3 regions of the Pseudomonas sp. AC112 genome follow, and region 1 is predicted to be linked to each of the others. Evidence: predicted binding sites of a transcription regulator. Region 1 holds the regulator's gene; each other region holds the start of a gene.
What was found. The regulator FliA, encoded in region 1, starts transcription of late flagellar genes. The targets are predictions, from matches to a motif close to CTAAAGTTTNNNNNNNNNNNGCCGNTAA.
Positions count from the first base shown of each region.

Region 2: a site for FliA is predicted at 3,085-3,112, ahead of motA (flagellar motor stator protein MotA). Genes of this name have one in related genera too.
Region 3: a site for FliA is predicted at 5,139-5,166, ahead of AC0IYN_RS11355 (methyl-accepting chemotaxis protein). Genes of this name have one in related genera too.

Region 1 covers NZ_CEEDCM010000001.1:4,156,152-4,166,694, forward strand. The annotation lists gene AC0IYN_RS19235 (YncE family protein) at 1-1,658, opposite strand, end outside; gene AC0IYN_RS19240 (cold-shock protein) at 2,156-2,356, shown strand; gene AC0IYN_RS19245 (DUF6124 family protein) at 2,307-2,510, opposite strand; gene flhA (flagellar biosynthesis protein FlhA) at 3,091-5,205, shown strand; gene flhF (flagellar biosynthesis protein FlhF) at 5,218-6,534, shown strand; gene fleN (flagellar synthesis regulator FleN) at 6,640-7,473, shown strand; gene fliA (RNA polymerase sigma factor FliA) at 7,470-8,210, shown strand; gene AC0IYN_RS19270 (chemotaxis response regulator CheY) at 8,379-8,753, shown strand; gene AC0IYN_RS19275 (protein phosphatase CheZ) at 8,772-9,560, shown strand; gene AC0IYN_RS19280 (chemotaxis protein CheA) at 9,572-10,543, shown strand, end outside.
Region 2 covers NZ_CEEDCM010000001.1:1,667,909-1,678,451, forward strand. The annotation lists gene rsgA (small ribosomal subunit biogenesis GTPase RsgA) at 60-1,091, shown strand; gene motB (flagellar motor protein MotB) at 1,143-2,162, opposite strand; gene motA (flagellar motor stator protein MotA) at 2,166-3,017, opposite strand; gene AC0IYN_RS07920 (HDOD domain-containing protein) at 3,184-4,719, shown strand; gene rhdA (thiosulfate sulfurtransferase) at 4,777-5,592, shown strand; gene asd (archaetidylserine decarboxylase) at 5,608-6,468, shown strand; gene serB (phosphoserine phosphatase SerB) at 6,590-7,804, opposite strand; gene AC0IYN_RS07940 (AhpA/YtjB family protein) at 7,938-9,440, shown strand; gene AC0IYN_RS07945 (PqiC family protein) at 9,606-10,316, opposite strand; gene parC (DNA topoisomerase IV subunit A) at 10,493-10,543, opposite strand, start outside.
Region 3 covers NZ_CEEDCM010000001.1:2,466,730-2,477,272, forward strand. The annotation lists gene rep (DNA helicase Rep) at 1-587, opposite strand, end outside; gene AC0IYN_RS11340 (putative bifunctional diguanylate cyclase/phosphodiesterase) at 843-2,507, shown strand; gene AC0IYN_RS11345 (NorM family multidrug efflux MATE transporter) at 2,621-4,018, opposite strand; gene AC0IYN_RS11350 (LysR substrate-binding domain-containing protein) at 4,168-5,088, shown strand; gene AC0IYN_RS11355 (methyl-accepting chemotaxis protein) at 5,266-7,242, shown strand; gene AC0IYN_RS11360 (YifB family Mg chelatase-like AAA ATPase) at 7,344-8,840, opposite strand; gene AC0IYN_RS11365 (MFS transporter) at 8,935-10,215, opposite strand; gene AC0IYN_RS11370 (accessory factor UbiK family protein) at 10,233-10,493, opposite strand.

The DNA.
Region 1 (10,543 bases):
GGTTGTCCGACGTTATAAAGCCGGTCCTGAGAGGGGGGGCGCAGGCCATTTTCGTTCTCGACCAGGTAATAGATGCGCAGGGTGCCCCCCTCCAACTTGGCGATATCGCCGTTCGGGCCATTGGGAATCAGGCGCAACCCGTCGCCGTCCCCGGCAATATCTTCGTACTCGTCGTAGTAGGGGTTTCCGTTGACGTAAGTGCCAATGAGGATCAGGGTCACCAGATCGTAGTACTTCTGGCCGACGTATTCAGGGATGACTGCGGTGAAGAACAGCTCCTGGGGTTCGAGAATATCGCCGTGTTGTGCTTCGATAAAATAAGGTGGCGCCAGCCCGACCGGCAGTTCTGTGCCGATCACGCCGACAATATTGCTGCGTGAGAGTCTATCCGGTACACCACTGCGGATTCGCTTGTATCTCAGCTGAAAGCGTCCACCGACCAGGGCTTTGACATCTTCGTTGGGCAGGGGGAGCGTGAGGTAGAACGCGGTGGTAGAGGTCAGGGGGGGCGAGTCATAATTGGTGATAAGGGGCTCGCCGCCTGCGGTGCGCCCATTGATCGTAACCCGGATGATATCGCCCATGGCATAGCCATTACCGCTGATGAAAATGAAGATATGGGCATCGCCCACCAACGTGTCATGGTCCAGGATGTTATCCGGCGCTTCCTGGACAAAGGCAATTGGCAGCAACGGTTCAGCACCATCCTCCAACATTACGTCAAGGACCTGCGCGGGCGACCAGCCGTCGGAGTGGTTGCCCGCTTCATCGACCACTTCATACTCGCAGACATGGGAGCCGGTGCCGATGGCTATCCAATCCGACGTATTGACCCGGATGAAGATGTCATCCGTCCCGCCAGCTTCACCCTCTGTCACGCTATGCGGGATGATCCTGCCGCCGATACTCAGGCGAATACGGTCGCGTACTTTGCGGAATGTGTTGGCAGGTCGCGAGGTATCGACGGGGTAGTGTTTGATTCGCACAGCAATGGGCACGCCGATGTCATCCGGACCCACGCCAAAGTCAATAAGGTCTTGAGGAAATATGGGCAAGTGCAGGTTTTCGTTTTGCACTGTGCTGGCTATCGGATTATCGTCTGCTGGACGTGCCTTATCAACGAACAGGTTCAGATGCAGGGTTTCCGCCGTACCACCTCCGAAGATGCTCACTCTGATGAACACGGGGCTGACAGGCCCATGGATGATGCGATTTGGGGGGACATACATCGGAATGGGCCGATTAGTTTCGATATCGTCTTTGGTGATGGTGTAGGCAGCGACGTAATCTAATTCATCCCCGTAAAACAAGTGCAGCACGTCGAACTCAGCTCTATCCAGATAAGGTAGTAAAACGAACAGTACGCCGAGTTCCTTGTGAACTTCTGTCGCTGCAATGTTGAGTGCGCCGTGATAACCGACATAGGGGGTGGTGACATTGGGGATGTAGAGCGGTAAATCGGCGAAGGCGACCGAGTTGAACGAATCGGGAGTTCTGGGTCTGTTCCCTGGTTGGGGGGGGACCAGAAACTTGGGATTCAGTGGCGACGGTTCGACCGAAGCGTCGCTGGGATCAGGGGGTACCGTCGGGTAGTTTGCTGCAGGCGGAGGCGCAGCGTCTGACGATTCAGGGACGGGGGGCTGGGAATGTTTTGTCATGATCCTAAACCTTTGCAGACGATTAAGGGGAGGGTCTCTACGCCCTGTGCACGACGTAGGCTGTAGCTGCAAACAGGTGTAACGCCGGATGAGACTTTGGGCTAGCTGTGAGAAATGACAGTGTCGACGAACGGCTTTGGGGGCTAGGCACGTTAGACCGTCGGATATCGAAAATCCCTCTCTACCTGTCAACTTTGACAGTAGTCATACGAGCGTTCTCGCGGTTCCATTGCCTTAAGTACTGTGAACAGGTTGTGGACGAGATGCAGAGAGAATGGTTGAAAGCGGTCAGAGGCATCGTCAAATCTTACGATCAAGCATCCGGGAAGGGCTTGATTGCCCTGGAAGGCGGCGAAGGCGATGTGCGAGTGGATTTCGTTGATTCACGACGCATTCGGCTTGCCGTAGGCCTGCGAGTGGAAGTTCTGAGAGTCCATGGGCCTGATGCAGTCTATGCGTCTGAGGTTCGTGTTATCCCGTAAGTCAGGAGAACGGCAATGGCAACAGGTACGGTGAAATGGTTTAACGCGGAGAAGGGGTTTGGGTTCATCACTCAAGACGATGGGGGCGATATATTTGTCCACTTCTCGGTCATCACGGCCGACGGTTTCAGGACGCTTGAAGAGAACCAAAAAGTGGAGTTCGAGGTTACGCAAGGGCCCAAAGGCGCTCAGGCCGAGAACGTCCGCGTCCTATGAGCTTGATGATCGTTCCCAATTCAAACGCAAAATCACTCATCAGCGCGTCGGCCGAGGCGAGGGTTTCGGTGAGGTTGACCAGCAGGTCTTCGGTTTTGAGAGTGTCTACGACGGTAAACAGACTGATGGAGGGATTTGGGGTGGGTTTGATCATTGTGAGGTTCCTAAAAAGTGGAGCCGCCACTGATCGCCGCGACGCGATGGAGGGTGGCAGCTGTACGCAGGTTCGCGGACCGGTCTAGGAACAACCCGGCATACCCGAAGGTATCCCGCGCACAGCCGCCATAGCGCCGCACAGTAGACGATAGAAAACCGCTTACTGAAAGGGAGATGGTGCTTTTGTTCCGTAGTAAACCGGGCCGCGACGCCCGACCACTGCGTTTGCAGCGGTGTACGGAGACTAGAGAGCGGCTTTCCTAGAGGCAACCCCAAAACCTTGTCGGAAATTTCCTCGGTAGCGGCCGGTGAACACAAATCCAAAATGTGGGAGCGGGCTTGCTCGCGAAAGCGGACTATCAGTCGCCGAATGTGCTATCTGACCCACGGCTTTCGCGAGCAAGCCCGCTCCCACAGTTGAATTGATTTACAACCGGCTTGCTTGGTCGCTTGGGAGGTCATCGAAGGGCCAAAGCAAAAGTTGGAAGGCTTCTTGCAATACCGCCTGCAAGACGCCCAATTGCGTCAAAACTTTGCTTCAAAGGACACGAGGAATACCGGTGGTGGATCGCTCTCAAATGCTCGGCAACGCCCGCAGCACCCTGACTGACCTCTCGCGAGGCAATCTGGGTGTGCCGTTGTTGTTGCTGGTGATGCTGGCAATGATGATGTTGCCGATGCCGCCGTTCCTGCTCGACGTGTTCTTTACCTTCAACATTGCCCTGTCTGTGGTGGTATTGCTGGTCTGTGTGTATGCCCTGCGGCCCTTGGATTTCGCGGTATTCCCGACCATTCTGCTGGTGGCGACCCTTCTGCGCCTGGCGCTGAACGTGGCGTCGACCCGTGTGGTCATGCTGCACGGCCAGGACGGCCACGCCGCCGCCGGTAAGGTGATCCAGGCCTTCGGTGAGGTGGTGATCGGCGGTAACTACGTGGTCGGTATCGTGGTGTTCGCGATCCTGATGATCATCAACTTCGTCGTTGTCACCAAGGGCGCGGGGCGGATCTCCGAGGTGAGCGCACGTTTTACCCTTGACGCCATGCCCGGCAAGCAAATGGCGATTGACGCCGACCTAAACGCCGGCCTGATCGACCAGAACCAAGCCAAATCCCGTCGCCTGGAAGTCGCCCAGGAGGCTGAGTTCTACGGTTCCATGGACGGTGCCAGCAAATTTGTGCGCGGTGACGCCATCGCCGGCCTGCTCATTCTGTTCATCAACCTTATCGGCGGCATGGCCGTGGGGATCTTCCAGCACGGCATGACCTTCGGCGATGCGGGCAAGGTTTACGCGCTGCTGACCATCGGTGACGGTTTAGTGGCGCAATTGCCATCACTGTTGTTATCCACAGCTGCGGCGATCATGGTAACCCGTGCGTCGGGCTCCGAAGACATGGGCAAGCAGATCAGCCGGCAGATGTTTGCCTCGCCCAAGGCCCTGGCCGTGGCGGCGGGCATCATGGCGATCATGGGGATCGTGCCGGGCATGCCTCATGTGTCGTTCCTGAGCATGGCGGCCATGGCGGCTGGCGGTGCCTACCTGTTCTGGAAAAAGCAGAATGCGGTCAAGGTCCAGGCCCAGCAAGAGATCGCGCGCCAGCAGGAGCTGCTGCCATCCCCGGCCCGCGCCCAGGAAACCAAGGAGCTGGGCTGGGACGATGTGACCCCGATCGACATGATCGGCCTGGAAGTCGGCTACCGCCTTATCCCGCTGGTGGACCGCAACCAGGGCGGCCAATTGCTCGCGCGGATCAAGGGCGTGCGCAAAAAACTGTCGCAGGACCTGGGCTTTTTGATGCCCACCGTGCACATCCGCGACAACCTCGACCTGGCCCCGAGTGCCTATCGCCTGACCCTGATGGGCGTGATCCTGGCCGAAGCCGAGATCTACCCGGACCGCGAACTGGCGATCAACCCGGGGCAGGTGTTCGGCAGCCTCAACGGCATCACCGCCAAAGATCCGGCTTTTGGCCTGGACGCGGTATGGATCGAAATCAGCCAGCGCAGCCAGGCACAGTCCCTGGGTTACACCGTGGTGGACGCCAGCACGGTGGTCGCTACCCATCTCAACCAGATCCTGTACAAACACTCCCACGAGCTGATCGGCCACGAGGAAGTCCAGCAATTGATGGGTTTGCTCGGCAAAGCTTCGCCAAAACTCGCCGAAGAACTGGTACCGGGCATCCTGTCGCTGTCGCAGTTGCTCAAGGTGTTGCAGGCGCTGCTGGCCGAACAGGTGCCGGTACGCGACATTCGCAGCATTGCCGAGGCCATCGCCAACAATGCCGCCAAGAGTCAAGATACTGCCGCCCTGGTGGCTGCGGTGCGCGTCGGATTGTCGCGCGCAATCGTCCAAAGCATTGTAGGGCTTGACTCCGAGCTGCCTGTGATCACCTTGGAACCAAGGTTGGAACAAATATTGCTCAATAGTATTCAGAAGGCAGGACAAGGCCAGGAAGAGGGCGTTCTGCTGGAGCCAAGCATGGCTGAGAAACTGCAGCGTTCGTTGATCGACGCCGCACAGCGCCAGGAAATGCAGGGCCAACCGGTGATTCTGCTGGTGGCGGGCCCGGTCCGAGCGATGTTGTCGCGATTTGGACGCCTGGCAGTACCGAATTTGCACGTTTTGGCTTATCAGGAAATTCCTGACAACAAGCAAGTGACTATCGTCGCGACAGTAGGGCCCAACGGCTGAGGGTAGTGGGTTATGCAAGTTAAGCGTTTTTTCGCCGCCGATATGCGTCAGGCCATGAAACTGGTGCGTGATGAGCTGGGCGCCGACGCCGCGATTATCGGAAACCGTCGTATTGCCGGCGGTGTCGAGCTGACGGCTGCCCTGGACTACACACCCCAGGCCCTGGCGCCGCGCGTGCCGAACATGGAGCTCGAAGACGAGCTGCGCAAGACCGCTTCGCGGATTGTCTCGGCCCAGGCTGAACTGAGCATGCGCGGCGACAGCGATGCCACCACCAACCGCCAATTGTTCGCCGGCTTGCCGCTGACTGCTGCCGAGCCGCTGGTCGAGCCCACCTTCAAAGAACCGCCGCGTCCTGCTGCGCCTGCTCCGGCGCCTGCGGTTGACCAGCGCGTGTTCGATTCGATGCGCTTTGAACTCAACGGCCTGCGCGAACTGCTTGAAGTGCAGCTTGGCTCGCTGGCCTGGACCCAACTGCAAGGCAGCAAGCCGCAACAGGCCAACCTGTGGCGTCGCTTGCAACGTATCGGCCTGTCTGGCCCGTTGTCCCGCGACCTGCTGGCCCTGACCACCGAAATCGAAGAGCCTCGCCAGGCCTGGCGCATGTTGCTGGCCCACCTAGCGCGGATGATCGTCACCCCGGAAATCGAACCCTTGGAAGAGGGCGGTGTGATCGCCATGGTCGGCCCTGCCGGCATGGGCAAGACCACCACCCTGGCCAAGTTGGCGGCCCGTTACGTGCTCAAGTACGGCGCGCAGAATATCGCGCTGGTGAGCATGGACAGCTACCGTATTGGTGCCCAGGAGCAGCTCAAGACCCTGGGCCGGATCCTCAATGTGTCGGTGACCCATGTCGACCCGGGCCAGTCCCTGGCCAACGCCCTGGACCCCTTGCTGCGCAAGCGCGTGGTGCTGATCGACACTGCCGGCCTGCAAGCCAGCGACCCGGCATTGCGCATGCAGTTGGAAAGCCTGGCGGGGCGTGGCATCAAGTCGAAAAATTACTTGGTGCTTGCAACCACCAGCCAGAAACAGGTTCTTACCGCTGCGTATCATAGTTACAAGCGTTGTGGCCTGGCCGGTTGCATCCTCACCAAGCTCGATGAGACCGCGAGCCTGGGCGAGGTGCTGAGCCTGGCCATCAGTCATGAATTGCCGGTCGCCTACCTGACCGACGGGCCGCGGATCCCGGATGATCTGCATCTGCCGCGCCGTCATCAGTTGGTCAGCCGTGCAGTCAGCGTGCAAATGCAAGAAGAGCCTAGCGAGGAAGCGATGGCCGATATGTTCGCCGACCTTTACCACAACCCGGCAAAGCGGGTGGGTTGAGTCAGGATGAACACCGTGAAATGTATCTACATCGATGGTCTGCAAGCGATTCACGCGGCCAAGCCATGTAGCCTGCGTCTAAGCAAGACAAGGTAAAGAAATAAAATGGGCAGCATGCATCCCGTACAGGTGATCGCGGTGACCGGCGGCAAAGGTGGCGTCGGGAAAACTAACGTGTCAGTGAATTTGTCCCTGGCCCTGGCAGAGCTTGGCCGTCGCGTCATGCTGCTGGATGCTGACCTGGGCTTGGCGAACGTGGACGTTCTGCTGGGGCTGACACCCAAACACACCCTTGCCGATGTGATCGAGGGCCGCTGCGAGCTGCGCGATGTGCTGCTGCAGGGCCCCGGTGGCATCCGCATCGTGCCGGCTGCCTCGGGCACCCAGAGCATGGTGCACCTGAGCCCGGCGCAGCATGCCGGCCTCATCCAGGCTTTCAGTGATATTGGCGACAACCTCGACGTGCTGGTGATCGACACCGCCGCCGGGATCGGCGAGTCCGTGGTCAGCTTCGTGCGCGCTGCGCAGGAAGTGTTGCTGGTGGTCTGCGATGAACCCACCTCGATCACCGACGCCTACGCCCTGATCAAACTGCTTAACCGTGACTACGGCATGAACCGCTTCCGCGTCCTGGCCAACATGGCCCAGAGCCCGCAGGAAGGGCGCAATCTGTTCGCCAAGTTGACCAAGGTCACGGACCGCTTCCTCGATGTCGCCTTACAATACGTCGGCGCAGTTCCCTACGACGAGTGTGTGCGCAAGGCTGTGCAAAAGCAGCGTGCAGTCTACGAAGCGTTCCCTCGTTCCAAATGCGCATTGGCGTTCAAGGCTATTGCCCAGAAGGTCGATACCTGGCCGTTGCCCGCCAACCCTCGGGGGCATCTGGAGTTTTTCGTCGAGCGATTGGTGCATCAGACGAGCGCAGGACCCGTGCTATGACAGCGACCGGCTACAACGCGTACAAGAAGTCTGCCCGTGACAGCCAGGGCGAATTGATCGAGCGCTACGCGCCCCTGGTCAAGCGTATCGCCTATCACTTGCTGGCACGCCTGCCCGCCAGCGTCCAGGTCGAAGACCTGATCCAGGCGGGCATGATCGGCTTGCTCGAAGTGTCGACCAAATACGACGCGAGCAAGGGGGCGAGTTTCGAGACGTACGCGGGTATCCGCATACGTGGCGCGATGCTCGATGAAGTGCGCAAAGGTGACTGGGCGCCGCGTTCGGTGCATCGCAATACGCGCATGGTCAGTGACGCAATTCGCGCAATTGAAGCAAAAACCGGTCGCGACGCTAAAGATCACGAAGTTGCGGCCGAACTCCAATTGAGTCTCGACGATTACTACGGGATTTTGAACGATACCTTGGGCAGCCGCCTGTTCAGTTTCGACGACCTCTTGCAGGACGGCGAACACGAAGGGCTGCACGAGGACGGCGCGAGCGCTCATATGGAGCCATCGCGTGACCTGGAAGATGAGCGTTTCCAGGGGGCGTTGGCGGACGCGATTGCCAATTTGCCGGAGCGTGAGCGACTGGTGTTGGCGCTGTACTACGACGAAGAGCTGAACCTCAAGGAAATCGGTGAGGTCCTGGGGGTCAGCGAATCGCGGGTCAGCCAGTTGCACAGCCAGTGCGCAGCCCGCTTGCGGGGGCGTTTGGGAGAGTGGCGAGCGCGCTGACAGGCAGTGTGGGGACACTGCAGACGATACCGCGAGGGCAAGCAGCCTTCGCGGGTTCGACCCGTGGTGCCCTCGGCAGTCCTTTTTGTGTAATGCCTGTTGATTGAAATGGCGCGTCCAGGTGCTGGGCGCGTTTAAGACTGCTTGGAGGTCGAATTGGACAAGAACATGAAAATCCTCATCGTTGATGACTTCTCAACGATGCGGCGGATCATAAAAAACCTGTTGCGTGACCTTGGGTTCACTAACACGGTCGAGGCGGATGACGGCATTACGGCGATTCCGATCCTCAACAGCGGGAGCATCGACTTTTTGGTAACGGACTGGAACATGCCGGGCATGACCGGCATCGACTTGCTGCGCCACGTGCGCGCTGACGAAAAGCTGCGCAGCCTGCCTGTGCTGATGGTGACCGCCGAAGCCAAGCGTGAGCAGATCATCGAAGCCGCCCAAGCCGGGGTTAACGGTTACGTGGTCAAGCCATTCACTGCATTGGCCTTGAAAGAGAAGATCGAAAAAATCTTCGAACGCATCCACGGCTAATGCCATCGCGGGGGAGCTATGGAGCATAAAGAAACGTCACAGGGAGACTTCGAGTCGACCCTGAAAAAGCATGCTCACCAGTTGGTCGACAGCCTTGAAAAAGGCCAGTTTGGCGACGCGGTGCAGTTAATCCATGAGCTCAACCAGACCCGTGACCGCGGCCTGTACCAGGAAGTGGGCAAGCTCACACGCGAGCTGCACAGTGCGATCGTCAATTTCCAGATTGACCCGCATATGCCCCAGGCCGAAGAAATTTCGCAAATCACTGATGCCACCGAACGCCTGTCCTACGTGGTCAGGCTGACTGAGGCGGCGGCCAACCGCACCATGGACTTGGTGGAAAACGCCACGCCCCTGGTCAACGGCATGGCCAACGAAGCCCAGGCCCTCAGCGTTGACTGGGGCCGCTTCATGCGCCGGGAAGTGGGGGCTGAAGAGTTTCGTGAATTGGCGCGTCGGGTCGACGGGTTCTTGTCACGCAGCGAGCAGGAAAACCGCACGGTTTCCAGCAACCTCAACGACATTCTGCTCGCCCAGGATTACCAGGACCTCACCGGCCAGGTGATCAAGCGTGTGACCCAGTTGGTCACCGAAGTGGAAAGCAACTTGCTCAAATTGGTGCTTATGGCAGGCCAGGTTGACCGCTTTGCCGGCATTGAACATGACCGCGAAGCGATCCTCTCGGAAAAAGATCCACAAAAACATCTCGCCAAGGGTGAAGGTCCGCAGATTCATGCCGATAAACGTGAAGACGTTGTGTCAGGTCAGGATGACGTAGATGACCTGTTATCCAGTTTAGGCTTCTAAGGAGCACCCACATGAGCTTCGGCGCCGATGAAGAAATCCTTCAGGATTTCCTTGTAGAGGCCGGCGAAATTTTAGAGCAACTGTCCGAACAACTGGTCGAGCTGGAAAGCCGCCCGGATGATGCGAACCTGCTCAATGCAATTTTTCGCGGTTTTCACACTGTAAAAGGGGGCGCCGGCTTCCTCCAGCTCCATGAGCTGGTGGAGTGCTGTCACATCGCCGAGAACGTGTTCGACATCCTGCGCAAGGGTGAGCGGCACGTCGACTCGGAACTGATGGACGTGATTCTCGAAGCGCTGGATGCGGTCAACGGCATGTTCAGCGAAGTGCGCGAACGTGCCCCGATCACCGCGGCCACCCCGGAACTGCTGGCCGCCCTGGCGCGCCTGGCGGAACCGGCCGACACCTCGGCTGCGCCTGTGGTTGAGGCGGCTCCCGAGCCTGTGGCCGAAGCCGAGCCGGATGTGACCGACAGCGAGTTCGAACAGCTGCTCAACTCCCTCAGTGCCGTGAAGGCCGAGGCAGAGGCGCCGGCGGCTGCCGTCGCGGCACCGACCAGCGAAGACATTACCGACGCTGAGTTCGAGTCCCTGCTCGACCAGTTGCATGGCAAAGGCCAGTTTGCGGCCGATGCTGTCGCACCGGTTGCTGCTGCGCAGGCGCCTGCCGCCAGTGCCAGCACCGACATTACCGACGACGAATTCGAAGCGTTGCTCGACCAACTGCATGGCAAGGGCACCTTCGTGGCCGACGCCTTGCCGGAAGTCGCCGCCACGGCTGCGGCGCCTGCCGCTGCCAGTGCAGCACCGGCGGGTGATGGCCTGATCTCCGATCACGAGTTCGAGTCCCTGCTGGACGAATTGCACGGCAAGGGCAAGTTCAGCGAAGTGGCCCCGGCCGCAGCGGTTGCGACCGCAGCACCGGTGGCTGCCAAAGCCGCAACGCCGGCCCCGGCTACCAAGCCGGCTGCCGCGCCAGCCGCA
Region 2 (10,543 bases), 2.5 Mb from region 1:
GGGCGTGCTAGACTCGCGACCGTTTTACCTAACCTTTGCATTATCGACACGGAACACCAATGGCCAAACGCCAGCTCAACCGTCGCCAAAACTGGCGCATCGAAAAGATTCAGGGTGAACGCGCCGCTCGCGCCGCCAAACGTGAATCCTCCGCCGTAGAAGCGCTTGAGGGCGGCGACCTGGGCCCCGAGCAAACGGGCCTGGTGATCGCGCACTTTGGTGTGCAGGTCGAAGTCGAGGCGCTCGAAGGCGAACTCGCGGGCCAAGTGTCCCGTTGCCACTTGCGCGCCAACCTGCCTGCGCTGGTCACCGGCGACAAAGTAGTCTGGAGGGCCGGCAACCAGGGCATCGGCGTGATTGTCGCCCAGTTGCCGCGCACCACCGAACTGCGCCGCCCCGACAGCCGTGGCCAACTCAAGCCGGTGGCGGCCAACGTCGATATGATCGTGATCGTGTTCGCACCGCTGCCCGAGCCCCATGCCAACCTGATCGACCGCTACCTGGTAGCCGCCGAGCATGCCGGCATCCGCCCGCTGTTGCTGCTGAACAAATTCGACCTGATCGACGAACAGAACGCCCCGGCGCTCAACGCGTTGCTGGCGGTGTATCGCACACTGGGTTACCCGGTGCTGGAGGTTTCGGCGCATCACGGCAATGGCATGGAACAGCTGCAACAGCAGTTGGACGGGCGCATCAGCGTGTTTGTCGGCCAGTCTGGCGTGGGCAAGTCCTCGCTGGTCAACAGCCTGCTGCCGGAAGTCGACACACGCGTAGGGCCACTGTCGGAGCTGTCCGGCCAGGGCACTCACACCACCACCACCGCGCGGTTGTTCCACTTCCCCGGCGGCGGTGAGCTGATCGACTCCCCGGGTATCCGCGAATTCGGCCTCGGCCACGTCAGCCGCAGCGATGTAGAAGCGGGCTTCATCGAGTTCAACGACCTGATCGGCACTTGCCGCTTCCGCGACTGCAAACACGACCGCGAACCCGGCTGTGCATTGCTCAAGGCGCTGGAAGACGGCCGCGTGCAGCAACAGCGGATGAACAGCTATCGGTCGATCATTGCGAGCTTGCCCGAAAGCAGTTACTAAGCCGCAGAAAAAATAAGGCCGCGATCATCGCGGCCTTTTTGTATGTGAAGCCTAGGACCCCGTCCCAGGCACCGTAGGATCCTTAACCCCACCCTCATCAAACAGGTTCAGCTTCTGGCGCAGTTCATGCGCCGGCAACGGTTCCTGACCTGGCGGTATGGCGTTCGGATCAGCCGGTACTTCGCCCGGCGCGCCGGCGCCCGGAGTGGGTTGCGGCGCTGGGGGCTGGTCACCTTCGATCGCACGCTGGGCCTTTTTGGTCAGCACCACGATATCGATACGGCGGTTGATCGGGTTGAACGGGTCCTTGGGGTCAAACAGCTGCGACGATGCAAACCCCACCACGCGCGCCACTTGCGGGTCCGGGTAGCTGCCGGCCACCAGCGCACGGCGTGCGGCGTTGGCGCGGTTGGCGGAAAGCTCCCAGTTGCCGAAGTCGCCCTGCCCTGCATACGGCTTGGCGTCGGTGTGGCCACTGATGCTGATCTTGTTCGGCACCGCCTTGATGGTGTCGGCCATGGCCAGCAGGATGTCTTCAAAGTACGGTTTCAAGCGCGCACTGCCGGAGTCGAACATCGGGCGGTTGGCTGCGTCGGTGATCTGGATGCGCAAGCCGTCCGGGGTGATCTCGAATGAAATCTGATCCTTGAACTTCAACAGTTGCGGGTTTTCCTCAACCTTGGTCTGCAATTCTTGCAGCAACAGTTCTAGACGCTCCTGCTCGACCTGTTCGGCCATGGCTTCGACGGTATCGCGCTCGATCGGGATTTTCTCCTGAGGCGCTTCGGTCTTGATTTCCGGGTTGATGGTGCGCTCAGGCGCCAGTTGCGGCGAGCCGCCCAGGTCGATCACGAAGGGCGTGCCACTTTCCGAGAAACCAATGGGGTCTTTGAAGTAGCCGGCAATGGCGATCTTCTGTTCAGGCGTGGCGGTGGACATCAGCCACAGCACCAGAAAGAACGCCATCATCGCCGTCGCAAAGTCAGCGAAGGCGATTTTCCAGGCACCCCCATGGTGCCCCGCAGCGAAGCGCTTGACGCGCTTGATGATTATCGGCTGGTTGTTTTCCATGGCTTAGCGACCACGAACCGCTTGTTCCAGCTCGGCAAAGCTTGGGCGATGTTTCGGGTACAGCACCTTGCGACCGAACTCCACCGCCAGCGACGGCGGCATGCCGGAAGCGGAGGCTACCAGGCTGGCCTTGATCGACTCGTACAGGTTGATTTCTTCCTTGGCGTCATGGGCCAGGGAGGTGGCCAACGGGCCGAAGAAGCCGTAGGCCGCGAGAATACCGAAGAAGGTACCGACCAACGCCGCACCCACGTGCATGCCGATGGCCGCTTGGTCGCCCTCGCCCAGGGAAGCCATGGTCACCACGATACCCAGTACCGCCGCGACGATACCGAAACCCGGCATACCGTCAGCGATGCCGGTCACGGCGTGGGACGGATGCTCCAGCTCTTCTTTAAGGCTGAACAACTCCATGTCGAACAGACCTTCCAGCTCATGGGGGGCCATGTTGCCGGAGGACATGATGCGCAGGTAGTCACAGATATAGGCGGTCATGCGCTCATCTTTGAGCACGGCCGGGTACTTGGCGAAAATCGGGCTGGCCGCAGCGTCTTCGATGTCGGCCTCGATGGCCATCATGCCTTCGCGGCGGCTCTTGTTGAGGATCTCGTAAACCAGGCCCAACACCTCCAGGTAGAAGGTATGGGTGAAGCGCGAACCGAACATGCCCAGCGACTTCTTGATCACGTGCAGGGTCATGTAGCCGGGGTTCGCTTGCAGGAATGCACCCAGTGCCGCACCGCCAATAATCATCACCTCAAAAGGCTGGATCAGCGCAGCGATTTTACCGTGGGACAGGACGTACCCGCCGAGCACGCTTGCGAAGACGACGATGATGCCGATAATTTTAGCCATAGGAGATGAGTACTTGCGCCGTCGGGTTCATGGACATATTGGGTGTAGCAGAAAACTCTTGTTCTACTTATCGGCAAAACTGCGCCAGACTATAGGCCGTTAAGGCGAAAAGCCAGTTCGGCCCGCTCCGGGCGTGTAGACCGCAAGTGATGATCGCGCCCCAACCATGGCTAATGAAACGACAGTCCCAACTGCAAAACCCAACTCTCTCGCCGCTTGGATCAAGCGCCTGGACGATGTGCTGCTGCCTGTGCCCCAGGCCAGCCACGACCGTGTGTGCAAAGGCATCCGCGACAGCCGCAGTTCGTTGCGAGATATTGCCGAGCTGATGCAAAACAGCCCGGCCCTGGTGCTCAGCGTGATGCGCGAGGCCAACAGCCACACCCATGGCAGCCTGGCGGAACCGGCGGAAAACCTCGAAGTGGCGCTCAACCGCCTGGGCCTCAAGCGCGCCGAAGAACTGCTGGCGCGCCTGCCCTCGGTGCCGGCCAACGAGATTCCTGTGGCGCTGCGCCAATTGCTGCTGGTGAGCCAACACGCTTCGCAGCAAGCCAACGGTTTGTTCGGCAGCCGCCTGGCGCGGCTGTGGCAGGACATCCACTGGGGCAGCCTGCTGTTTCTATCGCCGCTGTGGCCGATGGCGGTCGCCTACCCCAAGCTCCTGGAAGAATGGGAGCTGCGGGTTATCCACAAAGGCCAGTCAGCCCGCAAGGTCGAACAGGAACTGTTCGGCGTGCGCCTGCTGGACCTGTGTGTCGGCCTGACCGAAACCTGGCACCTGCCGATCTGGGTCTCCCAGGGCTACAAGCTGCTGATGAGCGAGCAGCGCCTGCTGGTCAAGGCCCTGCACATCGCCCGGGAAGACGACCCGCTGCGCCATCAGCAATTGCTCGATGCCGAACCCAATCTGCGCCGCTGGTTGAACCAGCCCGCCAACACCGTGCTGCTGGCCAACGGCCTGGCGATGTCGGCCCAGGAGTCCTGGACCTGCCCGCACACCGAACGCTGGCAATTGCTCACTGCGCTGTACCTGCAACAGCCTTTGGGCGAGGTACAGCAATTGGTCCACCAACAGGCTGTCACCAGCGCCCGCACCGCCTTGATGCCTGACCTCTGGCACCCGGCGCTGTCGCTGATCTGGCCGTGGCATGTACAGAAAATTCACCGCGGCCTGCTGCCAGCGCCGCCACCCACCGCCGAGGCCCTGGCCGTGTGGCGCAAGCGCTGCACCGAGTTGCTGGTGGAGCCGAGCCGCTTCGCCAACGCCATGCACTTGACCACCTGCGCCAAGGAAGCCTTGGTCGCCAGTGGCATGCAGCGGGTCATGCTGTTGATGGCTGATCGCGCTTTAAGCACCTTGCGTGTTCACCAGGCCGACGGCCTGCCGAAGGACGCCGCCAACCTGAGCCTGGACGTGGTCAACAGCACCTTGCTGCAGCGCCTGCTGGAGAAGTCGGCCCAGGTGCGCCTCAACCCTGAAAACCACGCCCAGTTCGCGGCGTTGCTACCACCGATCCTGCGCCGCCTGTTCACCGGCGAGCACCTGCTGCTGCGGTCCCTGAGTTGCAACGGCAAGGTGGTCATGCTGATGGTGGCCGACCAAGGCGGCGGGCCATTCTCGGAAACCACCGTGCAGGCTTTCGGCAAAACCGCCCAATGCATCGAGAAAGCCCTGCACAGCTTTACCAACCGCAGCGCTTGATGCTTGCGCTACAATCGCCCTCCTTTATCGCCAACATTTGTGCCCAGGAGACCTCACATGCCTGACTTCTCTGGCTTGCCGCTGGTGATCGAACCCAGCGACCTGCTTGGTCGCCTCGATGCCGAACACCTGATTCTGGTGGACCTCACCAGTGCCGCCCGCTACGCCGAAGGGCATATCCCCGGCGCGCATTTCGTTGACCCCAAGCGCACCCAACTGGGCCAGCCACCGGCGCCCGGCTTGCTGCCCAGCAAGGCCGAGCTGGAAAAACTGTTCGGCGAACTGGGCCACACCCCTGACGCTACCTACGTGGTCTACGACGACGAAGGCGGCGGCTGGGCCGGGCGGTTCATCTGGATGCTCGACGTGATCGGCCACCCGAAATACCACTACCTCGACGGCGGCCTGCTGGCCTGGCTGGCGGAACAACACCCAGTCTCCACCGAGGTGCCCGCCCCCGTCGGCGGCCCGCTCAGCCTCACGCTGCACGACGGCCCTACTGCCACCCGCGAATACCTGCAAAGCCGCCTGGGCGCCGCCGACCTGGGCATCTGGGACGCGCGCGGCCCGCTGGAGTACTCCGGCGAAAAGGTCCTCGCAGCCAAAGGCGGACACATCCCCGGCGCCGTGAACTTCGAATGGACCGCCGGCATGGACAAGGCGCGCAACCTGCGCATCCGTCGCGACATGCCGCAGATCCTCGAAGACCTCGGGCTGACCAAAGACAAAGAAATCATCACCCACTGCCAGACTCACCACCGCTCTGGCTTCACCTACCTGGTGGCCAAGGCGCTCGGTTATCCGCGGGTCAAAGGTTATGCCGGTTCCTGGGGCGAATGGGGCAACCACCCCGACACCCCCGTCGAGATTTAAGGTTTAAGGACAGTTATGAAAAAGCAGTTGTTTATCCTCAGCCAATACTTGCTGCCGCACCACTTGCTGTCGCGCCTGGCCGGTTGCGTTGCCGAGTGCCGTGTGCGCTGGTTCAAGAACGCCTTCACCAGCTGGTTCGCCAAGCGCTATCAAGTGGACATGTCCCAAGCCCTGGTTGAGGACCTGACCGCTTACGAGCACTTCAATGCCTTCTTCACCCGCGCATTGAAAGACGGCGCCCGCCCACTGGATCAAACCCCTGGAGCGGTGTTGAGCCCTGCCGACGGCGCGGTCAGCCAGCTTGGCCCGATCGAACATGGCCGTGTGTTCCAGGCCAAGGGTCACAGCTTCAGCGTGCTGGAACTGCTGGGTGGCGACGCGGCCTTGTCGGCGCCGTTCATGGGCGGTGACTTCGCGACGGTCTATCTGTCGCCGAAGGACTACCACCGTGTGCACATGCCGCTGGCCGGCACTCTGCGGGAAATGGTCTACATCCCGGGCCGTATCTTTTCGGTAAACCAGACCACTGCCGAAAACGTTCCAGAGCTGTTCGCGCGTAACGAACGTGTTGCCTGCATTTTCGACACCGAGCGCGGCCCGATGGCTGTTGTGTTGGTGGGCGCGATGATCGTCGCGTCGATTGAAACCGTATGGGCCGGCCTGGTGACACCGCCGAAGCGCGAGCTGAAAACCTTCCGCTACGACGAGGCCGCACGTGCGCCGATCCACCTGGAGAAGGGTGCGGAGCTGGGTCGCTTCAAGCTGGGTTCGACCGCGATTGTGCTGTTCGGGCCGGATCAGGTGAAGTGGGCAGAAGAACTGGCCGCTGGTACTCCGGTACAGATGGGCCAAGGCATCGCACTGCCGAAAGCCTGACCCAAAACCCAATGTGGGAGCGGGCTTGCTCGCGAATACGGAGCATCAGTCGACAGATCAGTGACTGAACCACCGCATTCGCGAGCAAGCCCGCTCCCACATTTATTTACCGTGTTTCTACCTAGAGCTGGCCGTCGCGATCGCGGAAGCCCAGCAGATACAGCACGCCATCCAGCCCCAGCGTCGAAATCGCCTGCTTGGCCGACTGCTTCACCAACGGCTTGGCACGGAACGCGACACCCAACCCGGCAATTGCCAGCATCGGCAAGTCATTCGCACCGTCGCCGACCGCAATGGTCTGCTCCAGGCGCAACCCTTCCTTGTGAGCCAACTCCTTCAACAGGTCCGCCTTGCGCTGCGCGTCGACAATCGGCTCCACGGCCACGCCGGTCACCTTGCCATCCACCACTTCCAGCTCATTGGCGAACACATAGTCGATGCCCAGCTTGGCCTGCAATTGCTTGGCAAAGTAGGTGAAACCGCCGGACAGGATCGCGGTTTTGTAGCCCAGGCGCTTGAGTTCGGCGAACAGGGTTTCGGCACCTTCGGTGAGGCGCAGGGAGGCGCCGATGGAATCCAGCACGCTCACGTCCAGGCCCTTGAGCAGCGCAAGGCGCTCTTTGAAGCTGGCGCGGAAGTCGAGTTCACCGGCCATGGCGCGCTCGGTAATCTCGGAAACCTGCTCGCCTACGCCGGCAGCCTTGGCCAGCTCGTCGATGACTTCGGCTTCGATCAGCGTCGAGTCCATGTCGAACACCGCCAGGCGACGGTTGCGACGGAACAGCGAATCCTCCTGGAAGGCGATATCGACGTTCAGCTCCTGGGCCACGCTGAGGAACTCGGCGCGCAAGGCTTGTGGGTCGGCCGGCTCACCGCGTACGGAGAACTCGATGCAGCCCTTACCCTTGTCGGCCGGAGTGTCCAGCGGCATGCGACCCGACAGACGGTCAATGTGGTCGATGTTTAGGCCATATTGCGCGGTGATGGAACTGACGCGCTGCAGTTGCTCAGCGGTGACCTTGCGGGTCAGCAACGTCACGATGTGGCGTTTTTTACCCTGGCCTGCGACCCATTGCTGGTAATCCTCTTCGGACACTGGAGTAAACCGCACTTGCTGGTCCAGCTTGTACGCCGTAAACAGGATGTCCTTGAGTACCGAAGACGCCTGTTCCGTGCTCGGGATCTCGACCAGGATGCCGAACGACAGGGTGTCGTGGATCACCGCCTGGCCAATGTCGAGAATGTTCACACCACCCTGGGCCAGCACTCCCGTAATAGCCGCAGTAAGACCCGGGCGGTCTTCACCAGTGATGTTAATCAGGACAATTTCGCGCAAGGCGCACCCCCAGGCTGGAAAAAAACCGCATTCTACCCACTTTCAGTGACCATCGGGCACAGCCAGCGCTTTGCCGGTCCTAGGGCTGTCGCTATACTGCGCGTCAACTTCACGGACCAAGAGCCGAGCGCAAGTGAACCGGCCCACGCCAGTAAAAACCGATAATTTCTTCCTGCTGATCTTCCGGGCACTGCGCCACCGCCGTGTACCGATCGCATTACGCATCGCCAGCCATAACGTGATCCTGGTCGCCCTGGCCCTGGTGATCTACGCCTGCGTGATGGGTTTGCAGTTCAAGCAGGCCATGCACGAGCAGGCCGACGCCCTGGGCGAGAGTCTGACCACCCAGACTGCCACTTCGGCGACTGAGCTGTTGGTGTCCAACGACATCCTCAGCCTCAACGTGCTGCTCAACAACCTGACCAAGAACCCGCTGGTGGCCCACGCCGCCATCTACAGCGTGGACAACCGGATCATGGCCGAAGCCGGGCAGCGCCCGAAAAACGGCCTGCTGGGTGAAGCCGAAGGTCTCTACCAGAGCAACATTACGTTTCAGGATGTGAAGGCCGGCCAACTGCGCATCAGCCTGGATATGCAGCAATTCCAGCAGCCGATGACCATCAGCCTGCAAAGCATGGGCATCCTCAGCGCGATCCTGCTGGCATTGGCCCTGGCCCTGAGTTTGCGCCTGGGTCGGCATATCTCCACGCCCTTGATGCAACTGCGCATCTGGCTGCGGGACATTGACGAGCACACCCCGGCCACCGACCGCCAGGATGAGATCGGCGACCTGGCGCGCCAGCTTCACGCCAGTTTCGCTCCGGAACCGGTTGTGCGCGAAGTGGAGCCCGAGCCTGAGTTCGACGCCGACTACGACGACGAACCCGAGTTTGAAGTGCGAGACGCTCCGGTGGCGGGCCTGAAGCCTGCCACCCGCCAGGCGTTCAAGGCCGAAGAGGACGAGCTGGACGACGAAGACCCCTTCGCCGACCTGCGCGACACCTCGGCCAGCGCCCCGGCCGTCGCCGCCAAACCGGCGCCGGTGAAGAGCACCGAGCCCCAGTTCAGCGCCGTACTGGCCGTGCAAATGGGTGCCCAGGACCAACTGCGCCGCCTGCCACGCGCACGCCTGACCGAGCTACTGGAACGCTATCGTGACTGCCTCGACCAGGCCGCATCGCTGTACCAGGGCGAGCTGCACACATTGAACGATGGCAGCACGCTGATGCTGTTCCACAGCGAAGACAGCGGCGAAGACTACCTGACCAACGCCATTTGCTGCGGCGAGCTGCTGCGCGCCCTGGGCCATGAATTGCAGATCGAAGTGGCGGACAGCGGCATCACCCTGCAATTGCAGCTGGGCCTGACGGTCGGCTACGATTTGTTCGGCATGAGCCAGATCGACCTGTTGCTCACCGAGATTGCCCAGGATGCCCTGGCCCTGTCGCAACACAGCCGCAACCTGTTGCTGGTGGAGCGCAAGATCAGTGAAGACACGCTGATCCGCCAGCGCGCGCGTATCCGCCCGATTGCCAGCCCTGAGGGTGCAAGCTGTGTGGAGCGGTTGATGGAGCCGTACCCCTCGATGCTGGAGCGGCAGCTGGCGCGGATGCATGAGACCCGCACCAAGGGCTGATCACCGCCCCTCTGTAGGCGCCGGCTTGCCGGCGATTGGGCCCCCGAGGCCGCTGGTGAAGTTGAGATTGCCATCGCCGGCAAGCCGGCTCCTACAGGGATCGGGTTTACAGCCAACAAAAAGGCCCGCTGAATCAGCGGGCCTTTTTTGTATCTGCGGCTCAGATCAGAACCTGAACACTTCCATATCCGTGCGAATCGGCGTCGCCATTGGCATCTTCGGCTTCTGCGGCTCTGCCGGCTTGGCCTGCGCCGGGGCGCTCTGCTTGCGGGGTGCCTCGGCAATCGGCGGCTGGTTGGCCAATGGCTTGAGCGCCACCGACAACTGCTGAGCCAGATGCTGCAACAATACGCCCTGGGCCTGGACCTGGGACGCGGTGGTGCCGGTGTGTTGTTCCTGCAAGTGCACGATACGGTTATCACGCACCTGGCCGCGACGGTCGATCAAACGCCATTGCGCATCGAGAATCGCCGGCTGCGACGTACCGGAGTCAAGACGGGTGATGGTCAGCAACACCTGCACGTCCGGGGTGAAGCCGGTAGGTGCGGGCGCCAGCACTACGCGTTGGCTGTCCAACTGGCCTGCCACCTGGCGCAACATCAACTGGTTAATGTCGGAGGACAAGCTGCCCGCCCAACGACCATCGGTAGAACCTTGCAGGCTGCCGTCATTCTGACGTTGCAGCAGCGTTTCGCGTTGCAGGTAGTCGGCGACGACCACCGGGCCCAGCAAGACGGCCATGCCGGCGGTCTGTGCAGGTTGAGCCGGACTTCCGCTGTCCAGCTGGTACAGCGACACCGGTTGATGTGTGCTGCAACCCGCCAGCCCCAAAAGGCCAGCGAGCATGAAAATAAAAGGAAGGCGTGGAGCAGTCATCATCCCATCCAGGTGGCTGCCACAAGGCGAACCACAATGTAATACTAAAAATAACCTAAACACGCTCGGCCACGCCGGCGCTGGAAAGGCCATATCATCCGTGAATATGCGCCATGACTCCAGCGCCAAAGCGTCGATCTACGGGTTAAATCGTAGATCGAGGGCTCTAATACGCGTTAAACCGGCGTTTCCACCAGCAAAGCATCCACGCGCTGGAAGCCACGAGG
Region 3 (10,543 bases), 1.7 Mb from region 1:
TCCTCGAACAATTTCACCGGCAGCAGGATCAGGTCGTCGAAGTCCACCGCGTTGAACGCCTTGAGCGTGCGCTGGTAGTGGGTGTAGACGATGGCGGCGGTCTGCTCCTTGGGGTTGCGTGCGTTTTCCAGCGCCTGAGCGGGCAGGATCAGGTCGTTTTTCCAGGCGCCGATCATGTTCTTGATCTCATCCACGCCGTCGTCGCCTGCGTATTCCTTTTGCATGATGTCGGTCATCAGCGACTTCACGTCGGTCTCGTCGAAGATCGAGAAGCCCGGCTTGTAGCCCAACCGCACATGCTCCTTGCGGATGATGTTCAGCCCCAGGTTGTGGAAGGTGCACACGGTGAGGCCACGGCCTTCGCCACCCTTGAGCAGGGTGCCGACGCGCTCTTTCATTTCCCGCGCCGCCTTGTTGGTAAAGGTCATGGCGACGATGTATTGGGCGCGGATGCCGCACTGCTGGATCAGGTGCGCGATCTTGCGGGTGATCACGCTGGTCTTGCCGGAGCCAGCACCGGCGAGCACCAATAGAGGGCCGCCGACGTAGTTCACGGCTTCTTGCTGCCGGGGATTGAGTCGGGACATACGGAATTCAGGGAGTCGTTATTCAAAAGGGCGGGCATTTTAACAGGCTGGCAGGATTCTGCCCTGTCAGAACGACAGTGTGACGTACCACTCGATCTAAATTTGCCGGTTTTGATACTTTGCCGCAGGATGTCGGGGTTGTTTGAGACTATTGTTTACAGTTCGCGTGTTTGATAACCCCTATCATTGGTGATTCTCAGGCCGCACGTCATAATGCCTGCCGCCACGATTTTTTGCAGAGTCTAGGGAGCTAGCTTGTCTACGCCTGTCGAACCCTTGCGTTTGCTGCTGCTGGCCGATGAGCCCGCGTGGGCAGCGTTATTGCGCGAGTGCCTGGCGCCGATGGGCGATGGGGCTGTGCTGATCAGCGCGCCAAACTGGGATTCCGTGAGCCGTCTGTTCGATGACGACCACAGCGCCGTGCTGCTCACCACGCCCAGCCTGCAACCCGGCCCTGGGCGATGCAGCCTGCCGTGCGTCTTGCTGCTGGAGCAGGAACCGCTGGTTTCGCCGCTGGGCGTCAGCGACTGGCTGGTGCGTGATGTATTGGATGCCGATACAGTGCGCCGCTGCCTGCGCCACGTCCGCGAGCGTGGCGTGCTGGAAAACACCCTGCAACGCCTGGCCGAACAAGACCCGCTCACCGGTATCGCCAACCGCCAGGGCTTCCAGACCCTGTTGACCGCGCGCCTGGCCGAGAACGAAGGCCGTGGCCTGGCCCTCGGGCACCTGGACCTTGATAACTTTCGCCACGCCAACGACGCCCTCGGCCACCAGGCCGGCGACCGGTTGATCCTGCAAGTGGTCTCGCGGCTCAAGAGCCAGCTTGAGGTCGGGGACCAACTGGCGCGCCTGGGCAGCGACGAATTTGCCCTGCTCATCGACACCCGCCGCGCGCCCCAGCGTGCCGAATGGATGGCCGAGCGCATCACCGAAGTCATGGCCGAACCTTATTGGGTGGATGGCGAAAGCCTGCTGATCGGTTGCAGCCTGGGCGTGGCGCATGCCCGTGCCCGCGCCGGTGCCGACCCGCTGATGTGGCACGCCCATATCGCCATGCAGCAGGCCAAGAGCACCCAGGGCTGCACCTTTCATATCTTCAACGAACGTATCAACCGCAACGCGCGCAGCCTAGCCGACCTGGAAAGCGAACTGCGCCGCGCCTTACGGCGTGATGAACTGGAGCTGCACTACCAGCCGCGCCTGGACCTGGACGACGGGCATATCGTCGGCCTGGAGGCCCTGGTGCGCTGGCGGCATGGCGAGCGTGGCCTGTTACCGCCGAGTGAATTCGTGCCCCTGGCCGAGCAAAGCGGCCTGATCGTACCGTTGGGCTACTGGGTGATCTCCCGGGCCCTGCGCGACATGCAAGACCTGCGCGAACGTGGCCTGCCGCCGCTGCACATGGCGGTCAACCTGTCGTTCCGCCAGTTCCAGGACAGCCAGTTGCTCTCCACCCTCAGCCGGCTGATTGCCGAGCGGGGCGTGGAGGCGCAGTGGCTGGAGTTCGAACTGACCGAAACCGCCGTGATGCGCCGCAGTGACCTGGTCAAACAGACCATGGACGCCCTCGGCCGCCTGGGCGTGCGGTTCTCCCTGGATGATTTCGGCACGGGCTTCTCATCCTTCGTGCACCTCAACAGCCTGCCGATTGCCTTGCTGAAAATCGACAAGAGCTTTGTCGGTGGCATGGAAGAGCGCGAAGAGAACCGCAAGCTGGTGCATGCCATGATCAACCTGGCGCACAACCTCAACCTGGAAGTGGTCGCCGAAGGTGTGGAAACACCCGAACAACTGGCATTGCTGCGGTTGTTCGGCTGCGACCAGGCCCAGGGGTACCTGATCAGCAAGCCATTGCCGTTGCCGGAGTTGGTGGAGTACCTGACTTTCGGGAAAAGCCAGCAGGCCTTGCTGGGTTGAACGGGTTGCGAACCCAGGCAACTGTAGGAGCCGGCTTGCCGGCGATAGCGGTGTATCAGTACCAGATGTTCTGACTGACACGCCGCTATCGCCGGCAAGCCGGCTCCTACAGGTTAATGCGCGGTGTGGAGTGCCTGGTGAGGTTCCGGCTCTCGCCGAATCATGCGCTTCATCTTCGCCTCGAACGCCCAAGTCAGGCTGACTGCCGCGCACGCCAGGCCCAGGGCCAAGCCCCACCATACGCCGGTCGGCCCCCAGCCCAGGGTGAAGGCCATCAGCCAGGCCGACGGTGCCCCAATCAACCAATAGCAGCCCGCCCCGATCAGGAAGGTGGTCTTGGCGTCTTTGAGCCCACGAATGCAACCCATGGCGATGGTTTGCACGCCGTCGAACAACTCGAACCACGCCGCCACGGCCAGCAAGCTGACGGCCAGGACGATCACGTCGTGGAACGCCGGGTCGTTATGGTCGATGAGCAGCCCGATCAGCGGGTCGGAAAACAGCCACAGCACTACGGCAAATCCCAGCATTACGGCCGCGCCAAAGCCTATGCCAACGCGCCCGGCCAGGCGCGCCTGCAGTAACTGCCCGGCGCCGTAATGCTGTCCGATGCGCATGGTCACCGCGTAGGACATCCCCGCAGGCACCATAAACGCCACTGACACAATCTGCAGTGCGACCTGATGCGCCGCCAACTGCGTGCTGCCCATGGTGCCCATGCACAGCGCCGCAAAGGCAAACAGCCCGACTTCCACTGCGTAGGTGCCGCCGATTGGCAGGCCCAGGCGCCACAACTCGCGCAGGTACTGCGTGTTGAGGCGCAGCAGGCCGGTGCTCAGCGGGTAGGCCGCATAGGTACGGTTGCGGTGGATGTACCACATCAACGTCAATGCCATGCCGTTGGCAACGACGGCAGTGACTAGCCCAATGCCCATCAGTCCCAGTTTAGGCAGGCCAAACATGCCTTCGATCAACGCGTGGTTGAGCAGGTAGTTGGCCACCGCGCCACCGAGGCTGATCACCATCACCGGCTGGGCCTTGCCAATCGCGCTGGTGAAGCCGCGCAAGGCCATGAAGCTCAGGAAGCCCGGCAAGGCGAACGGCAGGATCGTCAGGAATTGCCCCGCCGAGTGCACGTTGGTCTCGGTCTGGCCAAACATCAACAGCAGTGGCTTGAGGTTCCACAGTAGCAAGCCCGCAGCCAACGCCATCAGCCACGCCAGCCACAGCCCGGCCTGGGTCAGGCGGGTGGCGCCTTCGATATCGCCCGCGCCGTGACGAATGGCCACCAGAGTACCCACGGCGGCAATCACGCCGATGCAAAAAATCGACACGAACGAATAACTCGCTGCGCCCAGGCCGCCACCGGCCAGGGCTTCGGGGCTCAGGCGGGCCATCATCAGGGTGTCGGTCAGCACCATCAGCATGTGTGCCAACTGTGAGGCAATCAACGGCCCCGACAGCCGCAGAATGGCCCAGAGTTCGGTACGTGCCGGATGCTGCATGATCATCACACTCGAAATGTCGGAGGGTTGGGGAAGGGTTGATTCTCGGCGCTCCCAGCCCGCTGCACAAAGGGATAAATGCGATCGTTCGCATGACTAAAACTCATGCCTGATGAATCTGGTAGCTTAGGGTATTGCCTGTAGGAGTTTTCCAGATGCCGCGTCGCCTACCTCCGCTGTATGCCCTTCGTGCGTTTGAGGCGGCTTCCCGGCACAACTCCTTCACGCGTGCGGCGGAGGAGCTGTCCATTACGCAAAGTGCGGTGAGCCGACATATCCGCACACTGGAAGAGCATTTCGCCTGTCGCCTGTTCCAACGCAGTGGCCGTACTCTGCAGCTCACTGAAGCCGCGCGCTTGCTGTTGCCTGGCGTGCGCGAAGGTTTCGCCGCGCTGGAGCGGGCCTGCCATACGCTGAACGCCGAGGACGACATCCTGCGCATGAAGGCACCGTCGACCCTGACCATGCGTTGGCTGCTGGCGCGACTCAGTCGCTTCCGGGCGCTACAGCCTGGCAATGAAGTGCAGTTGACCAGCGCCTGGATGAGCGTGGACGAGGTGGATTTCAACCAGGAGCCGTTCGACTGTGCAGTGCTGCTGAGCTACGGGCATTTTCCGGCGGACTGGGAGGCCAGTTACCTGTTCCCGGAATTGCTGATTCCGGTTGGCGCCCCCAACCTGTTGGCGGAGGGTCCCTGGGACGCTGCACGCCTGGCGACTGCCGAGTTGTTGCACCCAACGCCCGACCGTCGCGATTGGCGCAATTGGCTGGAGCGCATGGGGTTGTCATCCCAGGTCTCGCTCAAGGGCGGGCAGGTGTTCGATACCCTCGAACTGGGCATGATCGCCGCCGCGCGGGGCTATGGCGTGTCGATGGGCGACTTGCTGATGGTGGCCGAAGACGTGGCCCAGGGACGGTTGAGCCTGCCATGGCCCACTGCCGTCGCCAGTGGTGAAAATTATTACCTGGTGTGGCCGAAAACCCGCCCCGGCGGCGAGCGTTTGCGGCGCTTGGCGGAGTTTCTCCAGGCTGAAGTCAAGGCCATGGAGTTGCCTGTGGTCGGGCGACTCGATTGAGTGGTGCAAGACCGTTCGTGCAATCGTTTGCGTGATACCCCTGTGATTCGCTCAAGTATTGTCTCGGCCCGCCGAAGTAGGTGTGTTGGAACCATCGTGCACCAACGTTTCCCACCAGATAATTTGCCGAGCAGCGCTATGAGATCAGGATGATCCTGGCCTCGGCCAGGAGCCTTCATGTCTCAACCTCGCGCCCGGATAGCCTCACAGCTAGGCCTCGCACTCGCCGTGATACTGGCTGTCGTCATCAGCGGCAGTACCGTGTTTGCCTTGCGTTCCCTCGACTCCGCCAACCTCGCCACCCGTGAGGAACACCTGGCCAGCGAGGCGCGCTTGCTCGCCGACCAACTCAACACCTTCCACAGCACGTTGCGCGAAAGTACCCAGCGTCTGAGCGGGCTGTTTGAAAAGCGCTTCGGCGCGGGCTTGAGTGTGCGTGGGGACCAGCCCATTGCCGTGGCCGGTGTGCAGACCCCGAGCCTGTTCCTGGGTAGCGACCTGCTGAACAACGATTTCGATGAGGTCGATGAGTTCAAGGACACCTCCGGCGGCGTGGCAACGGTATTTGTGCGCAGCGGCGAAGACTTCATCCGCATCAGTACGTCGCTGACCAAGCAGGACGGCAGTCGTGCCATTGGTACCGCCCTGGACCATCAGCATCCGGCGTATCAGCGCCTGCTTGCCGGGCAGAGCTACGTTGGCCGTGCGGTGCTGTTCGAACGTTCCTACATGACCCAGTACACCCCGGTGCGCGATGCGGCCGGCAAGGTGATTGCGGTGCTGTTTGTCGGCTTCGATTACACCGATGCGCAGAATGCCCAGTTCGAAAACCTCAAGCGCTTCCGTATCGGCTCCACCGGTTCCCTGGCCTTGCTGGATGAACAGAAACGCTGGCTGGTACCGCCGGCCGGTGTACAAGCACTGGACCAGTCGATTCCGGTGATGCTCGACCTGGCGAAAAAACCGGGTGAGGGCCGCTTCTGGAGTGACAAGAACGAAGACTTCTACAGCGTCGCGGTGCCATTCGAAGGCGGACCATGGTCGGTAGTGGCGAGCATGCCGAAGGCGGAAATCCGCGAAGTCACCTGGGCCGTGGGGATACGCCTGGTGATTGGCAGTGTGCTGGCGATGCTGTTCGCGGTCGGCGCGGCGGTGTGGCTGCTGCGCAGCAAGTTGCAGCCCCTGAGTGACCTGGTGCGTCAGGCCGAGGCCCTGGGCGCCGGTGATTTGAGCGCACGCCTCAACGTATCCAGCCATGACGAAATCGGCCAGCTGGCGCGCAGTTTCAACCAGATGGGTGAAGCGCTGTCGACCATGGTCTCGCATATCCGCAAGGCGGCCGAAGAGGTCAACAGCCGTGCCCAGGCGTTGTCCGGTTTGTCCGGCGGCGCCTATGAAGGCATGGAGCAGCAGTCCGGCGAGATCACCAGCATGGCCGGCGCGGTGGAAGAATTCAGTGCTACCTCGCTGAACATCGCCGACAACATGGGCAACACCGAGCGCCTGGCCCAGGAAAACGCCCAGCAAACCCGTATCGGTCGTACCTCGATGCAAGAGGCGTCCTCGTCGCTGGAGCACATCGCCGCTGCGTTGAACAGCACGGCCACGGTGATCAACACCCTCGGCCAGCGCTCCCAGGAGATCGGCGGGATCGTCGGCGTGATCACTTCGATCGCCGAACAGACCAACCTGCTGGCACTCAACGCCGCCATTGAAGCCGCACGGGCGGGTGAGCAAGGCCGCGGGTTTGCCGTGGTCGCCGACGAAGTGCGCAACCTGGCATCGCGCACCCGCCAGGCCACTGACGAAATCTCCGGGATGATCCAGAGCATCCAGCAGGAAACCGGCAACGCGATCACCACCATGGAACACGGCAATGTGTTGATGCAGGAAGGGCTGTCGCGCAACGCCGACGTGGCCTCGGCCCTGGCGCGTATCGACGAGCAAAGCCGCTCGGCTGGCCAGCAGTTCGCCGCGATCACCACCGCCACTCAGGAGCAGAGCAGCACCGCGACGCTGCTCAGCAGCAACCTGCAGAGCATTGCGCTGGCCAACAGCGAGCAGCGTGAAGTGGTGTCGAACCTGGCAATTACCGCCAAGGAACTGGAAACCCTGGCGGCGGGCTTGCGGCATGAGGTGGATCGCTTCCGCTGACCCCCCTTGTAGGCGCCGGCTTGCCGGTGATGCGGTCATTGGCCTTGTGGTGGTTTCAGGGCCGCCATCGCCGGCAAGCCGGCTCCTACAGTGTCGGGCTGTCAGGTGATTGCTGCCGGGCGATATTGCAGGGCCTCTTGCAGATGATGGCGAGCGATAGCGTCCGTGTGTTCCAGATCTGCCAGGGTGCGCGCCACCTTGAGCAGCCGGTGGGCTGCGCGCAGCGACAGTGTCAGCCGCTCGCAGGCAGTCTCCAGCCAGCCTTCATCGACCTTCGCCAACGTGCAGTGCTGGCGAAGCCCAGGCAGATCCAGGAAAGCATTCGCACAACCCTGGCGCCGTAACTGGCGCTCCCGGGCTTCGGCAACCTCGGCCGAAGCCTTTGCAGTGTTATCGCCAGCCTGTTGGGTGGGGTTCAGCGCAGTGGTTTCCCGAGCGACGGTCAGGTGCAGGTCGATCCGGTCCATCAGCGGTCCGGACAGCTTGTTGCGATACCGCTGGATCTGCTCCGACGTACAACGACAGCGACCGCTGGGCTCGCCCAGATAGCCGCAAGGGCAGGGGTTCATCGCGGCCACCAATTGAAAGCGCGCCGGGAAACTTACCCGGTCACGGGCGCGGGAAATCACGATATGCCCTGACTCCAGGGGCTCACGCAGTACTTCCAGTACTTTGCGATCAAACTCCGGCAATTCATCCAGGAACAGCACACCGTGATGAGCCAGGGTAATTTCCCCAGGCTGCGGTTTCGACCCGCCGCCTACCAATGCCGGGCCTGATGCCGAGTGATGTGGCTGGCGGAATGGCCGGTGCGGCCAATGGCTCAGTGGTGCCAGGCTGACTACCGACTGAATTGCTGCTACTTCCAAGGCTTCCTGTTCGCTCAACGGCGGCAGCAAACCCGGTAGGCGGCTTGCGAGCAGCGTCTTGCCCGTTCCTGGGGGCCCGCTGAACAGTAAATTGTGCGCGCCCGCTGCAGCGATCAGCAGCGCGCGCTTGGCCGACAGTTGACCCTGTACTTCGCTCAAGTCCGGGTATGGCTTGTTCAGATACAGCAAACCATCGGATTTATAAGGCTCGATAGGCTGGTGCCCATTCAGGTGCGCCACCACCTGCAGCAAGTGGTCCACCGCAATGACCTTCAACCCTGACGCCAGGCACGCCTCTTCCGCATTCGCTCGCGGCACTATCACGGTGCGCCCGGCTTTGCGTGCCGCCAGTGCCGCTGGCAATACGCCTTTGACCGCGCGCACTTCACCTGAGAGCGCCAACTCCCCGAGGCACTCCACATCGTCGAGCATCAACGCCGGTACCTGCACGCTGGCCGCGAGAATCCCCAGGGCAATCGCCAAGTCAAAGCGCCCGCCGTCCTTGGGCAGGTCGGCAGGCGCGAGGTTGAGGGTGATGCGACGGGCGGGGTATTGCAGCGCGGAGTTGAGGATGGCGCTGCGCACGCGGTCCTTGCTCTCCTTGACCGCCGTTTCCGGCAAACCCACCAGCGTCAGGGACGGCAAACCATTGGCCATGTGCACTTCGACAGTGACGGCAGGCGCTTCGACGCCGATCTGGGCACGGCTGTGGACGATGGCGAGGGACATGCACATTCCTTGAAAAATGGAGGCCGCTTCCTGCGGTTTTTCAAAGGTAGTCGAGGGATTGCCGGGGCGACGGATCAGACTTTTACAGGACGTATCAACGTGCAAAGGCGTCGGGATATTTAACTAGGTAGGCATCGTTAAGCTGCGTATCGGGGGCGCGCATGAAGGTGCGGAAATCCGGGATCAGGAACACCAGCAGTGACAATCCCAGCACCATCACCCCCAGCGACGTGATGGTCAGTTCAACGCCGAGATGAGCGATCAAGCCGTTCATGGCAAAACTACCCAGCGGGCTGGCTGCAGCGGACAGGAACGACACGGTGGCAAAGATCCGATTGCGATGCGACTTGGGGGTTGCCAGCAACCTGACGGCAGAGGTCGGGATATTGATCAGCATCAAGCCCACCCCACCGCAGAAAAATGCCAGCGGCATGACGACCACTGATGAAAGTGTGCCGGCCAGCCACAGGTTGCCCCCCAACAGTGCAAAGCCCACCGCGACACAGAAGTCACGGGGCACTCGCTCGGTCAGCCAGCCGGTGATCCTGTAGCTGCCCAGCAGGATGCCCAGGCCAAAGCAAGTATCCAACAGGCCGAGGTAGGTGACCGGGTAGTGGATAACGGTCTTCACGTAGAGCGGCAGCAGGATCGTAAAGAACGGAAACAGCGCAAAGTTGACGAGCATCGCCACCAGGGCCAGGTAGAACTCGACCTTCACGCCGTAGACCGCCTTGAAGCCCGAGTAAATCATGCGCCAGCCGTTGGCGGTCGGGGCTTGTTCATCCGGGGGGCTGGCACCGAGGTGGCGTGGGATTGATGCAATCAGGGCCGCCGAGCCAAGCATCGCAAAGAAGTCGACGGTAAACGCCAGCGTGGTGCCGAAACTGAAAATCAACGCGCTGGCCATGACTGGCCCGAGCAGGTTGGAAATTGACGAGAGCATGCTTTTGGTGCGCACGGCCAGTGAGACCTGATCGTCGCGTGCAAACAACGGAATAATCGAGGATTGCAGCGGGTCGCGGACGCCCGCGACGGCACTGCTGACCAGCATCAGGGCGCCGACGGTCCAGGGGTTGAACAGTTGCGTGGCAGAGAGCACCACCATCAACAGCGCGGTCAAAAGGCTGGTAAGAGAGGCGAGTTTGAGGATCAGGATCTTGTTGTACTTATCGCCCAGCCACCCCAGCAGGGGGCGGGCCAGTACCTCCGCTGCGATGGAGCAGGCGATCATGTTGGCGAAGGCGAGGGCTGAACCGGATTGCTGCAAGGCCCACCAGGCCACGGCCAATTGGTTGCAGCGGCCACCGAGCACCACCAGCAAAAAGCTGAATTGTATTTTCAGCAGGCGCCGGTCGAGGGCCGGCAGGGCCCACATAGAGCGCTTGATGTCGGTTATTCGCTCGGTGGATTCAACCGCGCTTCGAGCTCAGCGACTTTTGCTTCCAGGCTTTCCAGGCGTGCACGTGTGCGGGCCAGCACGACCATCTGGCTGTCGAATTCTTCCCGGCTCACCAGGTCGAGTTTGCTGAAACCGCTTTGCAGCAATGCCTTGAATTGGCTTTCGATTTCATTGCGGGGCAGGGGTGTGTCGCCGCTGAACAGGCGAGAGGCGTGGCCGCTCAGGGCGTCGAGGAGGTCTTTGGGCGCGAGCATGGGAAATATTCCGGAAAACTGTTGGCCGGCAGTGTATCACGCAGCGTCTA